2 regions of the Streptomyces sp. A5-4 genome follow, and region 2 is predicted to be linked to the other one. Evidence: predicted binding sites of a transcription regulator. Region 2 holds the regulator's gene; the other holds the start of a gene.
What was found. The regulator HspR, encoded in region 2, represses chaperone genes until heat shock. The targets are predictions, from matches to a motif close to TTGAGNNNNNNNNNCTCAA.

Region 1 (7,146 bases), 1.7 Mb from region 2:
CGCGGCTCGATTTCAAGCCTGTACGGCGGCGGAGAAGATCGTGACTTTGACTTGAATCCGATGCTGGGCCGCCGCTCGGGACCCCCGGCCGCGCGCTGACGCACGGCGGGGTGTGAAGGTTGCCTCATGTGACGTACGCCATAGGCGGGGCAGGAGCTGATCGCGGAAGGTGAGCGTTGTCCGTAGGTAACGGCTCGGAAGCAATGGAGCGTGGATCAGCGGGCGTCGTCGACCGACGACAACGCCGGAGGCGGAGTCGCGGGGCGTCGGGAGTCCGCGCGCCATTGTCCCCGAGGGCGTACGACCCGTTAGGGCCGCGGAAGAGACGCGACGGCGGAAGGGGCCCCACCCAGTGCAGAGCGCAGCGCCGACCGCGAACAGGACCGGACGATCCGACGTCCTGCCGGCAGGCGTCCCCGGGCAGCGGACGGCGCCCAGGGCGGCGTCGACGTCCGGGTCCGCGCCCGCCGCGCACTCGGTGCCCACCACCGGGCACCGGCGGTCCTGGCGCCCCTGGCGGCTCTTTCCCACCCCCGTCGGCACCCCCTTCACGTTCGCCTACGCACTGGTCCTGATCGCCACCTCGCTGTTCGCCGAGTACGCCGACCCGGCGACCGTCTCGGACGCGCTGCGCGGGTCGAGCACCGATGTCGCGCACCTCACCGAGAGCCCGTTGCTCGTGCTGGTGGCCAGCGCCCTGTGGGTCGCCGGTGGCCTCGCGTCGCCGTATGCCGTCGGGTTCGTGTTCGTCCTCACCGCGCTGGAGCGCCGAGTCGGCGGTCTGCGTACGGCGGGGGTGTTCCTGCTCGGGCATGTGGTGGCGACGCTCGCCACCGAGATCCCGGTCGGGCTCTCGGTGCTGGCGGGGCACCTGCCGGACAGCTCGCTGCACCGGCTCGACTACGGCATCAGCTTCGGCCTGATGGCGAGCGTCGGCGCGCTGGCCGGGCTGCTGACCCCGTGGCTGCGCCGGGCCGCCCTGGCCGGCGTCGGCCTGATGCTCCTCCAGGACCTCCTGGCGTTCACGGATCCGCTGACGAACTGGGGCCATCCGCTGGCCCTGTTGCTCGGTGTGGCGTTCTGGCCGCTGGTGCGACGCCGGGCCCGCGTCCCCGGCTGACGGTACGGGCGTTGCCCCTGCCCGCTCCGGCCTTTCCCCGGCCTTGACTTGGAGTGCGCTCCAGGACCCGGAATCCCGCTCAGCACCGGCTCGGTGCCCGTGCCGGACGGGGCAGTTGCGCCGCCAGCCGCGTCTCCAGATGGATCACATCGCTGAACAGCTCGGCGCACTCGGTGCACACACCGGCGTGTTCGAACGGTTCCTGCCGCGCGGGCGCTGCCGGGTAGCGGGCCATCAACTGTTCCACCGCGCCCCGGCAGTCCGGTCGTCGCAGCCGCTCCAGGGACAGATTCGCCCGGATCTGCCGCAGGGTGCCCAGGGCCGCTTCCCTGGCCCTTTCGATCGAGCCCGCGGGGGCGCCGGTCACCTGTGACACCAGAGCCGGTTCCTCCTGTTCGGCGACGGCGTGCCACAGCAGGCAGCGCTTGTCGCGGGGAAGGGCGTCCCACGCGACGGCAGGCCGGCCGCTCTCCTCCATCGACCAGCGGGACCCCTGGACCACCCACCGGTGGAACTGCGGCGAGGCCCGCTCGTCGTCGTCCGCGCACCGGGCCACCGCGGCGATGCGGGCGCTCTCCAGGAGTTGGAGCCGCAGGCAGCCGGGATAGCGGCGCTCGACGAAGGGCTCCCCGGTCAGCGCCCGTTGCGGCAGCTCGGAGAAGGTATGGCAGGTCAGTTCGTACGCGTCGTAGGAAGTCTGCATGCACCCGACGGCGTAGGCGCGCACGGCCGGATAGTGCCGCCGGTAGAGATGGCGGAACGAATCGAGGTGGCCTTCACCGACCTCGCGTATCAGTCCGGTGTCGGACCCCAAGATGGCCGCGGACGTAGAGAACGGCAGATACATCTGGCACCTTCCACGGACGACGCCCGCCGGGCAGCGTGCGGGCCGCCCGCCGGGCCGTGCGGTTGCCAGTATCGGGACGCGGAAGCGCCTCCACCGCGCTTTGTCCGTAGGTGACCGGAAACCCTCGGCCCGTGCCCGGTGTCGGGCCGGGCGGATCAGGCCCCGGTGCGCATCGCCGGCAGTGCGGCGATGACCCGGTCCAGCCCCGGGACCGGCTTCGAACCGTCCGTCACCACCTCGTGGCCCCGGTGCACAACGGCGGTGGTGAGCCCGTCGGCGATGGGCTGATCGGCGACGTTGAGGCGGGGCAGCTTCGCGAAGTCGGCCTCCGCGAGGGCCGTGCGCAGCTCGGCCAGCTCGGCCGGCTTCATCCGCCCCGTGTGCTCGGGCCGCTCGGGCCTGTGCGACAGCATCCTGTACGACCCGTCGCCGTTGACGAGAGTGCTCTGGTGCCGCCCGTCGAACCCGCCGCTGACGGTGACCGTGACGAGCCGCTCGTTCGCGGGCGCGGGGGTGGAGGGTGCGGAGGGTGTGGACGCGGACGGCGTCGGCGCACCGGTCGGCGGCGGGGCGGAGGTGCCGGTCTGGTCGCCGCCGCTCCTGCCGACCGAGGGGCTGGGCGCGCTCTCGGACGTACCCGCGTCAGATCCGCGGCCGTCACCGCTCCCGCACCCCGTCAGTGACAGCGTGGCGATCATCATGGTTCCGGCCACCGCGCCACACACGCTTCGCCGCATACGCGCCCCAACTCCTCGCGTCATCGGGTCAGTACGCGCCCCGCGCGCCGCGCCCGCCCTCGTGCGGCCAAGCTTCCGGCTATCGGGGCCCCGCGTCCACCACCTGGCGCCGGGCGAATCGGCACCCCGGGTGCGGGGCTCGTCATCGGCCCCGCGCCCGGCCCGTTCCCCCGGCGGCGTCCGGCGTGTACGTCACCCCGACCAGCGGTGCGCGGACCTCCCAGCCCAGAGCCTCGTACAGCCCCCGCCCGTCGGTGGTCGCGCCCAGCAACCCGGTCCGCGCGCCCCGGTCGTACGCCGCGCCCTGGAGCGTGCGCATCACCAGGCCGCCCAGCCCCTTGCGGCGGTGCGCCGGGGAGGTCTCCACCTGGTCGACCACCGCCGTCGTGCCGGTCGGGGCGACCTGGCCGCAGGCGGCGAATCCGCCGTCGGGGGCGAGGACGAGGGCCCGGATCACGCCGCCGCGCGTCCAGGACCTGAGCGTGTAGCCGTCCGGGGTCTCGGCGCCGGACGGGCGCAAGGCGGTCGTCATCAGCCAGCCGGGACCGTCGGAGACCCACCCCGGGCCGAGCCACGGCGCGACGGTCTCCGGATCCAGGAAGATCTTGAGGCAGACGGCCGGGGCGGCGTACGCCTCGGCGAGTTCGCGGACGGTCGCCTCGTCGGCGTCGGTCATGACGTGCCGGGTGGCGTGGTGCGGGAGGCCGACATCGACAGTGAGGCCCCAGGGCCGGGGCAGCGGGTCCGCCGCACCCCGGGACAGGACCCAGCCGTCGACCCAGGCGCGGACGGCATCGGCGGTGGTGCGGAAAGGGGCCCCGGTCATGCCGTACTCCTGATTCCTAGGTAATGGCTGCTGATGGATATTAGCCATTACAGGCCCTGCTCGGTGAGGCTCCGGCGTGATCGTCGCCACCTGATCGCTCAGAGCGAACGCAGGCTCGGGAACATTCGGTCGCTCCCCAGCATTGAGTCGGCATAGCTCAACTTCACTGCCCTAGGGGAGATCATGGCATCGACGTCCAATCCACTCACCCTGCCTGTGCTGCCGCTCGATGACGAGGTCGTGCTGCCCGGAATGGTGGTGCCCCTGGACCTGTCCGATCCCGATGTACGCGCCGCGGTGGAGGCCGCACAGGCCGCCGCCCGTTCCAGTGGCAACAAGCCGCAGGTGCTTCTCGTTCCTCGAATCGACGGTACGTACGCGGGGACCGGCGTCCTCGGCACCGTCGAGCAGGTCGGCCGGCTCTCCGACGGCGATCCCGGCGCCCTCATCCGGGGCGTCGACCGGGTCCGGGTCGGCGCGGGCACGACCGGCCCCGGCGTGGCCCTGTGGGTCGAGGGCAATCGTGTCGAGGAGAGCGTCCCTGACCCGCTGCCCGGCTCCGTCACCGAACTGATCACCGAGTACAAGGCGCTCGCCACCACCTGGCTGAAGAAGCGCGGCGCCTGGCAGGTCGTGGACCGCGTCCAGCAGATCGAGGGCGTCTCCGCGCTCGCCGACAACTCCGGCTACTCGCCCTTCCTCACCACCACCCAGAAGGTGGAGCTGCTGGAGACCGCCGACCCGGTGGCCCGCCTCAAGCTCGCCGTGCGGCGGCTGAGCGAGCACCTCGCCGAGCAGGACGTCGCCGAGTCCATCGCCAAGGACGTGCAGGAGGGCGTGGACAAGCAGCAGCGCGAGTTCCTGCTGCGCCGCCAGCTCGACGCCGTACGCAAGGAACTGCGCGAGATCAACGGCCAGTCCGCGGAGACGGCGGACGAGTCCGACGACTACCGGACACGCGTCGAGGCCGCCGACCTCCCCGAGAGTGTCCGTGAGGCCGCCCTCAAGGAGGTCGACAAGCTGGAGCGTTCCTCGGACCAGTCGCCCGAGGGCTCCTGGATCCGCACCTGGCTCGACACCATCCTCGAACTGCCGTGGAACGAACGCACCGAGGACCAGTACGACATCCAGGGCGCCAAGGCGATCCTCGACGCGGAGCACGCGGGCCTGGACGACGTGAAGGAGCGCATCACCGAGTACCTCGCGGTGCGCAAGCGCCGGGCCGACCGCGGCCTCGGTGTCGTCGGCGGCCGTCGCGGCGGCGCGGTGCTGGCCCTGGTCGGCCCGCCCGGCGTCGGCAAGACCTCGCTGGGTGAGTCCGTCGCGCACGCGATGGGGCGCAAGTTCGTCCGGGTCGCGCTCGGCGGCGTACGCGACGAGGCGGAGATCCGCGGACACCGGCGTACGTACGTCGGCGCTCTCCCGGGCCGCATCGTCCGCGCCATCAAGGAGGCCGGGTCGATGAACCCGGTCGTCCTCCTCGACGAGATCGACAAGGTCGGCTCCGACTACCGCGGCGACCCGGCCGCGGCGCTGCTCGAAGTCCTGGACCCGGCGCAGAACCACACCTTCCGCGACCACTACCTCGAAGTCGAACTCGACCTGTCCGACGTCGTCTTCCTCGCCACGGCCAACGTCCTGGAAGCCATCCCGGAGGCCCTGCTCGACCGCATGGAGCTGGTCAGGCTCGACGGCTACACGGAGGACGAGAAGGTCGTCATCGCCCGCGACCACCTGCTCCCGCGCCAGCTGGAGCGCGCGGGTCTGGAGCCCGGCGAGGTCACCCTCGACGACTCCGCGCTGCGCAAGCTGGCGGGGGAGTACACCCGGGAGGCGGGCGTACGCAACCTGGAGCGCTCGGTGGCACGGCTGCTGCGCAAGGTCGCGGCGCAGCACGAACTCGGCGAGCAGGAACTCCCGTTCACGATCGCCGACAAGCACTTGCGCAAGCTCATCGGCAGGCCGCACCACGTCCCGGAGTCCGCGCAGGACCCGGCGGAGCGCCGCACGGCGGTCCCCGGCGTGGCCACCGGCCTCGCGGTGACGGGTGCGGGCGGCGACGTGCTGTTCGTCGAGGCGTCCCTCGCCGACGAGGAGACGGGCGCCGCGGGGCTGACCCTGACGGGCCAGCTGGGCGACGTGATGAAGGAGTCCGCGCAGATCGCGCTCTCCTTCCTGCGCTCGCACGGAGCGGAACTGGAGCTGCCGGTCGCGGACTTGAAGGACCGGGGGGTGCACATCCACTTCCCGGCGGGCGGCATCCCCAAGGACGGCCCGAGCGCGGGCATCACCATGACGTCGGCCCTGGCGTCGCTCCTTTCGGGGCGTCCGGTCCGTACGGACGTGGCGATGACCGGCGAGGTGTCCCTGACCGGCCGCGTCCTGCCGATCGGCGGCCTGAAGCAGAAGCTGCTGGCCGCGCACCGGGCGGGCATCACGACAGTGGTGATCCCCAAGCGGAACGAGGCGGACCTGGACGACGTACCGGCGGAGATCCTGGACAAGCTGGAGGTCCACCCGGTGACGGACGTCCGCCAGGTCCTGGAGATCGCGCTGGCCCCGGCGGGGACCGAAATCAAGGTCCCGGTCGCGGCGTAGGGCGTGACCCGCGGCTGCCGAGGTGTCCAGACCGGGCACCTCGGCACCCGCCTGTCCGGGGCCCGTCTCCGCGGCCCGCCTCAGCCCTGCCCGTACCTCGCGGCCATGGCACGGAACGCCGCCCTGGGCTCCCAGTGCGTCTCTCCCCGGACCCCGTTCGGATCCTCTTCCGGGGGCGCGTCGAGCATCCGCACCACGCCGTACGGCGAGGCGTCCAGCTCGCCCGCCTTGCCGAAGCCGGCGAAGGTGAACCAGAGGGCGGTGTCCACGCCCACCTCCTCGAAGACGTCCAAGAGGTCGTTGAAGTAACGGACTTGCTCACCCTCGTCCACCACCGCCCCTTCCGGCACCTGCCAGGCCATGCCGCCACGGCTCGGCAGCTCCCCGGTACGCGCACGTCCCGTACTCGGTGACGGCGACAGGCTTGCCGTGCTTGAAATGCTCGCGGATCTCGGCCTGGAAAGTCTCGGCGGTGTACGCGGCCCGGTACGCGTCGACGCCGACGAGGTCGAACGGGCCCCAGTCGATGAACGCCCAGGGCCCGGCGGCGTAGGTGACCCGGCCGCCGAAGTGTTCCCGTACGACGCCGACGGCCTCGCGGAGAAACCCGTTGAGCCGCTCCAGCACGGGCCCGAGCGACCCCCGCCACTCCGGATCGGCGCCGGCCATGACGTCCAGCCGGTCCCCGTACGTCGCACCGGGAATGAACCCGTTCTCGAAGGTGCTGATCTCACACCCGGCGACGAATACGACCTCGGCCCCACCCACCCGCACCGCTTCGGCCCGCTGCGCGCAGTCCGCGAAGAACGACGCCGGCATCTCCTCGGCCGGAAGGTCCACCGGGAAGGGCGCGAACCAGACCTCGAGCCCGACACCGGCCGCGGCCTCGGCGGCGACACCCGGCCGCACGGGATCACCGCCCGACACGCGTACGGCGTCACAGTGCAGCTCACCCGAGATCACAGCCATGTCGCGCTCGACGGTGTCCCGCGCGCCATTGCCCCCGAGGCCGTGCGGG
Region 2 (7,146 bases):
GACTCCGGTACGTCGCCCTTGACGATGCGCTGGGCGAGGCCCTCGACGACGGCCGTCTTGCCGACGCCGGGCTCGCCGATGAGCACCGGGTTGTTCTTGGTGCGGCGCGACAGCACCTGCACGACGCGCCTGATCTCCTGGTCCCGGCCGATGACCGGGTCGAGCTTGCCCTCGCGCGCGGCGGCCGTGAAGTCGGTGCCGAACTTCTCCAGGGCCTTGTACTGACCCTCCGGGTCGGGTGTGGTCACCCGGCGCCCTCCCCTGATCTTCTCGAACGTCTCCAGGAGCCGCTTCGCCCCGGCCCCCTCCTGGGACAGTACGTCCCCGGCCCGGCCGCCCTTGGCGGCGATGCCGATGAGCAGGTGCTCGGTGGAGAGGTAGTCGTCGCCCAGCTCCTTCGCGCGCTGCGAGGCGTCGGCGATGACGGCCAGCAGCTCGCGGTTGGGCTGCGGCGGCGCGACGGTGGATCCCGTCACGCTGGGCAGCGCGGCGATGATCCGCTCCGCCCCGGACCGTACGACCGCCTGGTCCGCCTCGACGGCCGCCAGCAGGTCGATGATGTTGGCGTTGTCCTCACCTTCGAGCAGCGCCAGCAGCAGATGCGCGGGGGTCAGATCCGCGTGTCCGCCCTGCACGGCGCGATTGCTCGCCGCGTTGATCGCGTCCCGGCTCTTGTTCGTCAGCTCCGCATCCACGTGCGCTCTCTCCTCCTTCGCGGGGTGGCGTTCAGTCCCCCTGCGACGCCCCCTGCATGACACACCGAACGTGCACAAAGTTGAGTCTATTCCACTCAAGCCTGGGAAGGCACGCATCCCCCGCACTAGGCTTCCGGTATGGCCGAAGACGTCCGCAATCCCAGCCCCGAGTACCTCGCCTTCTGGCGCGAGTACCACCTCTGCACCTTGACGACCCCCCGCCCCGACGGCTCGCCGCACGTCGTGCCGGTCGGGGTGACCTACGACCCGGAGGCCGGGCTCGCCCGCGTCATCGCCAACAGGCACAGCACGAAGGTGGCGAACGTGCGGGCCGCGGGGGCGGCGGGCGCGCCGGTCGCCGTCTGCCAGGCGAAGGGCCGCCACTGGGCGACGCTGGAGGGGCGCGCGACGGTCCGTACGGAGCCGGAGCTGATCGCCGACGCGGTACGCCGCTACTCCGAGCGCTACGGGCGCACCCCGGCGCCCAACCCGGACCGCGTCCTGATCGAGATCACGCTGAACCGGGCGATGGGCCGCGCACCCGACCCGGCCTGAGCGCGGGGCCCGGGCGCGGGGCCGCCGCCCCTGTCCGGGCACAGCACAGCGGCGCCATCGTGTTCAGGTTCACGATGACGCCGCTGTGTGGGGGAAGTGCCTGGGCGATTGGGTAAAGAAGGGGGAATCGCGTCAGGCACTGCGGGGGGTGGCGGTGCTGGCTTCTGGTTCGATCAGCTGGTGGTCACGCTGGTCGAGATTGACGAAAACCATGCCGTAGCGCACGGCACAGCGAACAGGTTGCGGAGCTCCTCGGGGCCGGCGAAGGCACCGGTAGGCGCGGACGTCCTCATCGTCCTCTTCGCGTACGACCACGATCGGTTCGCCGAACAGAGTGACCATCAACGAGTCGCCACGGTAGGGAATCGCCGTGGCCAGATCGATGAAGTGCCATCCCGACCGGTAGGCCGTGGCCATCTCGCGTCTGAAGGTGCGGTCGTCCGGAGGCACGGTCATGCGCCTGCGTTTGCCGGCGCGACGCCCCAGCTGATGTCACCGGGCGTACCCTCGACATTCCAGCTGATGTCACCAGGCGCGGACGCTGCCTCGACGCCCCAGCTGATGTCACCGGGCGGCGCCGCCTGAGAACTCCAGCTGATGTCGCCGGCACCGAGCGTGCCGTAGGCCAAGGCCGCGACGAAAGCGGTGGCAAGCACCGAGCGAAGCATTCGCTTATACATGGTCGGCTTCGTCCTCACTTGTGGATTCATCTCCCCCGCCTCTAAGACGATGTCTCACCTGGGCACGCGAACACCACCGGCACGATGCATCATGTTCCTGCACGTTCAGGAACCTGGGGGGTGGAGATATGGCCAGAAGTGATACAAAACAGACACATCCTCACGGGATCACAGAACTATGCGACGCAGGGGGACGTCTTTACGCCAGTGCGCTGCGCTCCGGACGCATAGCCCGCGCCGAGGTGGAACCGGCGCCCTGCCTGATGGACTTCGCACTTCTGCACCCCGACCCCGACGACTCCGACTGGCTCCGCCCAGTTCCACCGTCCGCCGCACTCGCCCAGCGACTCCACCCCATAGAACGCGAAATCCAGGAGCGCAGGCGGCGCTCCGTCGAACTGGCCGACTCTTTCGAGCCTTTCATGGACATCAGCGCGCAGGACCCACCGACCACCCACGCCATCACGGTGCTGGAAGGGGTCAACCGGATCAATGCGGCGCTCGATCTCGCCACCGCCGAATGCCGCACCGAGGTCCTCACCGTCCAGCCCGGAGGCGGCCGAAGCGAGGACCGTCTCAGCGAAGGCCTCGAACGCGCCCTCTCCGTGGTCGATCGCGGAGTCGGCATGCGCACTCTCTACCAGCACACCGTCCGGCACAGCCAGGGCACGCTCGCCTACGCGGAGCGGCTGGCCGCGGGCAAGGTCGAGATCCGGACCCTCGAAGAGCTCATCGAGCGCCTGATCATCTTCGACCGGACGGTCGCCTTCATCCCCGCCCGCAACGACCGCCAGGTCGCCCTGGAGCTCCGCCACCCCGGACTGATCGAGTACCTCGTCAAGGTCTTCGAACAGCTCTGGAGCCGCGCCGCGCCACTCCTCGACGAGCTCCAGTACGATCCGACGCCCAAAGGCATCAGCGGCGTCCAGCGCTCCATCGCCCAGCTCCTCGTCGAGGGCCACGTCGACGACTCCATCGCCCGGCGCCTCGGGATGAACGTGCGCACCTGCCGCACCCACATCGCCAAGCTGAACGCCGCACTCGGCAGTGGCAGCCGCGCCCAACTCGGTTACCTCATCGCCCGGTCGGGCATCCTGAACCAGGATCACCACCTGCGCACCCCGCCGGAGTGAGCACCACCGGGGCGGTCGCCGGAGCCGGCACCCCGAACATTGGCTTGAACGCTCCCTGACTCCGCGCCGACCGTGCTCGACCGTGTCGCGCGCCCGGCGGCACGCGAAAGGCCCCCTCCGTCACGGAGAGGGCCTTCCACGCACTTGCCGGACCCGGGAACTACTCGGACGACCGCTTGGGCCGCCACACCACCAACGCGCTCGCCTGCTGCACGTCCTGGTACGGGACCAGGTCGCGCCGGTACGACGCGTGCACCTGCGCCTCGCGCTGCTGCATGGCCGACGCGGCGCCCTCCACCGCGGCCGAGAGCTCGGCGACGCGCTGCTGGAGCGCGGTCACCTGGTTCTCCAGCTCGATGATGCGCTTGATGCCGGCCAGGTTGATGCCCTCGTCCTGCGACAACTGCTGCACGGTTCTGAGCAGTTCGATGTCGTGGGCCGAGTAGCGCCTGCCCCGCCCCGGCGTGCGGTCGGGCGAGACCAGGCCGAGGCGGTCGTACTGCCTGAGGGTCTGCGGGTGCAGGCCGGAGAGCTGGGCCGCGACCGAGATGACGTACACCGGTGTCTGGTCGGTCAGCTGGTACGGATTACGTCGTCGGCGCGGATCCATCTCATGCTCCCTTCGCGGCCTGGAACAGCTCCGCCCGCGGGTCCTCCCCCGCGGTCGCCTCACGGTAGGACTCCAGCGCCTCCCGGGCCTTGTCGTCAAGGTCCTTGGGCACCGCGACCTCCACGGTGACCAGAAGGTCGCCGCGGGTGCCGTCCTTGCGCATCGCGCCCTTGCCCCGGGCGCGCATGGTGCGCCCGTTGGGCGTGCCCGCGGGCAGCTTCAGTGTGACCGGGGGCCCGCCGAGGGTCGGCACCTTCACCTCGCCGCCGAGCGCCGCCTCCACGTAGGTGACGGGCACGGTGATGGTGAGGTTGTCGTCCTTGCGGCCGAACACGGGGTGGCTGCCCACGTGCACAACGACGTACAGGTCGCCCGCGTGGCCGCCCCGCTCGCCCGCCGTGCCCTTGCCGCGCAGCCGGATCCGCTGGCCGTCAGACACACCCGCCGGGATACGGACCTGCATGGTCCGCGACGACTTGGCGCGCCCGCTACCCTTGCAGACGTCGCAGGGGTCCTGGGCGATGAGCCCACGGCCCCGGCAGTCCACGCACGGGTCGGTGAGCGAGAATCCGCCACCGCCGCCGCGCGACACCTGTCCCGTACCGACGCAGGTCGGGCACACGCGGGGCGTGCCGTTCTTGTCGCCGGTGCCGGAACACGCCTTGCAGGGCGCCTGGCTGGACATGCGCAGCGGGACCGTGGCCCCGTCCACCGCCTCGGTGAAGCTGAGCGTCACCTCGGACTCGATGTCCTGACCCCGGCGCGGCTGGACACGCGTGCCGGGTCCGCCCCGGTTGAACAGCCCGCCGAACACGTCCCCGAGTCCACCGCCGAAGCCACCGGCGCCGGCCTGTGTGCCGCCCTGTGCGCCGCCTCCGAAGAGGTCGCCCAGGTCGAAGTTGAACGAGCCGCCGCCCGCTCCGGGTCCGGTGCGCAGACCACCGTTGCCGAAGAGGGCGCGCGCCTCGTCGTACTCCTTGCGCCGCTTGGTGTCGCCGAGGATGTCGTTCGCCTCGGAGATCTCCTTGAAGCGGTCCTCGGCCTTGGCGTCGCCCTTGTTGGCGTCCGGGTGGAACTCGCGGGCGAGCTTCCGGTACGCCTTCTTGATCTCGGCCTCGGTGGCGTCCTTGGGGACGCCGAGAACCTTGTAGTAGTCCTTCTCGACGAAGTCCTTCGTGCTCATCCCCGACGTCCCTCCTTCCTGCTTTTCCTACTGCTCGCGCTGTTGCCGCTGATGACGTCAGCCCTCGTCCGGGCCACCGCTCTCCTCGTCCGATGCCTGTGCCGACGAATCCGCCTCGTCCGACTTGCCCGCGCCCGGCTGGGGCTCGGCCACCGCGACCCGCGCGGGACGGATCGTCCGCTCGCCGATCCGGTACCCGGGCTGCAGGATCGCGACGCACGTCGTCTCGGTGACATCCGGCGCGTACGAGTGCATCAGCGCTTCGTGGATGGTCGGGTCGAAGGGCTCGCCCTCCTTACCGAACTGCTGCAGGCCCATCTTGGCGACGGCCGTCTCCAGCGATTCGGCCACCGACTTGAAGCCGCCGAGCAGCTCGCCGTGCTCCCTGGCCCGGCCGACGTCGTCGAGGGTCGGGAGGAGCTCGGTCAGGAGGCTCGCGACGGCGATCTCCTTGACCGTGACCCGGTCCCGCTCCACGCGGCGGCGGTAGTTCTGGTACTCCGCCTGCAGCCGCTGCAGGTCCGCGGTGCGCTCGGTGAGCGCCATGCGTACCTGATCGAGCTGCGCGGTCAGAGCTACGTCCTGCTGTACGTCCCCGGCCGGGGCCGCCGGGCCGGACTCCTTCTCGGAATCCGGCTCGGCGGCCTTCGGCGTGGCGTCCTCGGGGGTGGCGCCGGAGGGGACGTCGGGCTTCTCGTCGAAGCCCGGAGTCTCCTCCGTCATGCCGTGCCGCCCTCCGTGCCCTTGGTGAACTTGGTGTCCTTCTCGTCGTCGACGATCTCGGCGTCGACCACGTCGTCATCGGCCTTGGCCTGCTCGCCGGCGGCGTCGCCACCGGCCTCGCCGCCCGCGGCCTGAGCGCCCTCGGCGTTGGCGTACATGGCCTGGCCCAGCTTCTGGGAGACGGCCGCGACCTTCTCCGTCGCCGTGCGGATCTCGGCGGTGTTGTCGCCGTCGCCGGACTCCTTGAGCTTTTCCTTCAGCTCGGTGATCGAGGTCTCGACCTCGGTCTTCACGTCACCCGGAACCTTGTCCTCGTTGTCCTTGAGGAACTTCTCCGTCTGGTAGACGAGCTGCTCGGCCTGGTTGCGCGTCTCGGCGGCCTCGCGGCGCTTGTGGTCCTCGTCCGCGTACTGCTCGGCCTCTTCGCGCATCCGGTTGACCTCGTCCTTCGGCAGCGAGGAGCCACCGGTGACGGTCATCTTCTGCTCCTTGCCGGTGCCGAGGTCCTTGGCTCCGACGTGCATGATGCCGTTGGCGTCGATGTCGAAGGCGACCTCGATCTGCGGGACACCACGCGGGGCCGGCGGCAGACCGGTGAGCTCGAACATTCCGAGCTTCTTGTTGTACGCCGCGATCTCGCGCTCGCCCTGGTAGACCTGGATCTGCACGGACGGCTGGTTGTCCTCGGCCGTCGTGAAGATCTCGGAGCGCTTGGTCGGGATCGTCGTGTTGCGCTCGATGAGCTTCGTCATGATGCCGCCCTTGGTCTCAATACCAAGCGACAGCGGCGTGACGTCGAGGAGCAGAACGTCCTTGACCTCGCCCTTGAGGACACCGGCCTGCAGCGAGGCGCCGATGGCGACGACCTCGTCCGGGTTCACACCCTTGTTGGCGTCCTGGCCGCCGGTGAGCTCCTTGACGAGCTCGGCCACGGCGGGCATCCGGGTCGAGCCACCGACGAGAACGACGTGGTCGATCTCGGAGAGCTGGATGCCCGCGTCCTTGATGACGTTCTGGAACGGGCTCTTGCAGCGCTCCAGGAGGTCGGACGTGAGCTGTTGGAACTGCGAGCGCGTGAGCTTCTCGTCCAGGTGCAGCGGGCCCTCGGCGGACGCCGTGATGTACGGCAGGTTGATCGAGGTCTCCGTGGAGGAGGACAGCTCGATCTTGGCCTTCTCGGCCGCTTCGCGCAGGCGCTGGAGCGCCATCTTGTCCTTGGAGAGGTCCACGCCGTGACCGGAGTGGAACTGCTTCACCAGGTAGTCCATGACGCGCTGGTCCCAGTCGTCACCACCGAGGTGGTTGTCACCGTTGGTGGCCTTCACCTCGACGACGCCGTCGCCGATTTCCAGCAGCGAGACGTCGAAGGTGCCGCCACCGAGGTCGAAGACGAGGATGGTCTGGTCGTCCTTGTCGAGACCGTAGGCCAGTGCCGCGGCCGTGGGCTCGTTCACGATGCGAAGGACGTTCAGGCCCGCGATCTCGCCGGCCTCCTTCGTCGCCTGGCGCTCGGAGTCGTTGAAGTACGCCGGGACGGTGATGACCGCGTCGGCCACCTTCTCGCCCA

Region 1: the regulator HspR is predicted to act here: its motif matches at 3,673-3,691, upstream of lon (endopeptidase La).

The regions. Positions count from the first base shown of each region.
Region 1 is NZ_CP178591.1:5,871,949-5,879,094, forward strand. It holds partial or broken gene ACLLJJ_RS27555 (spermidine synthase) at 1-16, opposite strand, end outside; gene ACLLJJ_RS27560 (rhomboid-like protein) at 353-1,120, shown strand; gene ACLLJJ_RS27565 (hypothetical protein) at 1,200-1,967, opposite strand; gene ACLLJJ_RS27570 (hypothetical protein) at 2,123-2,704, opposite strand; gene ACLLJJ_RS27575 (GNAT family N-acetyltransferase) at 2,847-3,530, opposite strand; gene lon (endopeptidase La) at 3,714-6,128, shown strand; gene ACLLJJ_RS27585 (hypothetical protein) at 6,209-6,460, opposite strand; gene ACLLJJ_RS27590 (hypothetical protein) at 6,447-7,097, opposite strand.
Region 2 is NZ_CP178591.1:4,149,015-4,156,160, reverse strand. It holds gene clpB (ATP-dependent chaperone ClpB) at 1-695, opposite strand, end outside; gene ACLLJJ_RS19150 (pyridoxamine 5'-phosphate oxidase family protein) at 834-1,250, shown strand; gene ACLLJJ_RS19145 ((2Fe-2S)-binding protein) at 1,383-1,706, opposite strand; gene ACLLJJ_RS19140 (hypothetical protein) at 1,703-1,906, opposite strand; gene ACLLJJ_RS19135 (helix-turn-helix transcriptional regulator) at 2,059-3,063, shown strand; gene ACLLJJ_RS19130 (heat shock protein transcriptional repressor HspR) at 3,224-3,673, opposite strand; gene dnaJ (molecular chaperone DnaJ) at 3,675-4,856, opposite strand; gene grpE (nucleotide exchange factor GrpE) at 4,914-5,579, opposite strand; gene dnaK (molecular chaperone DnaK) at 5,576-7,146, opposite strand, start outside.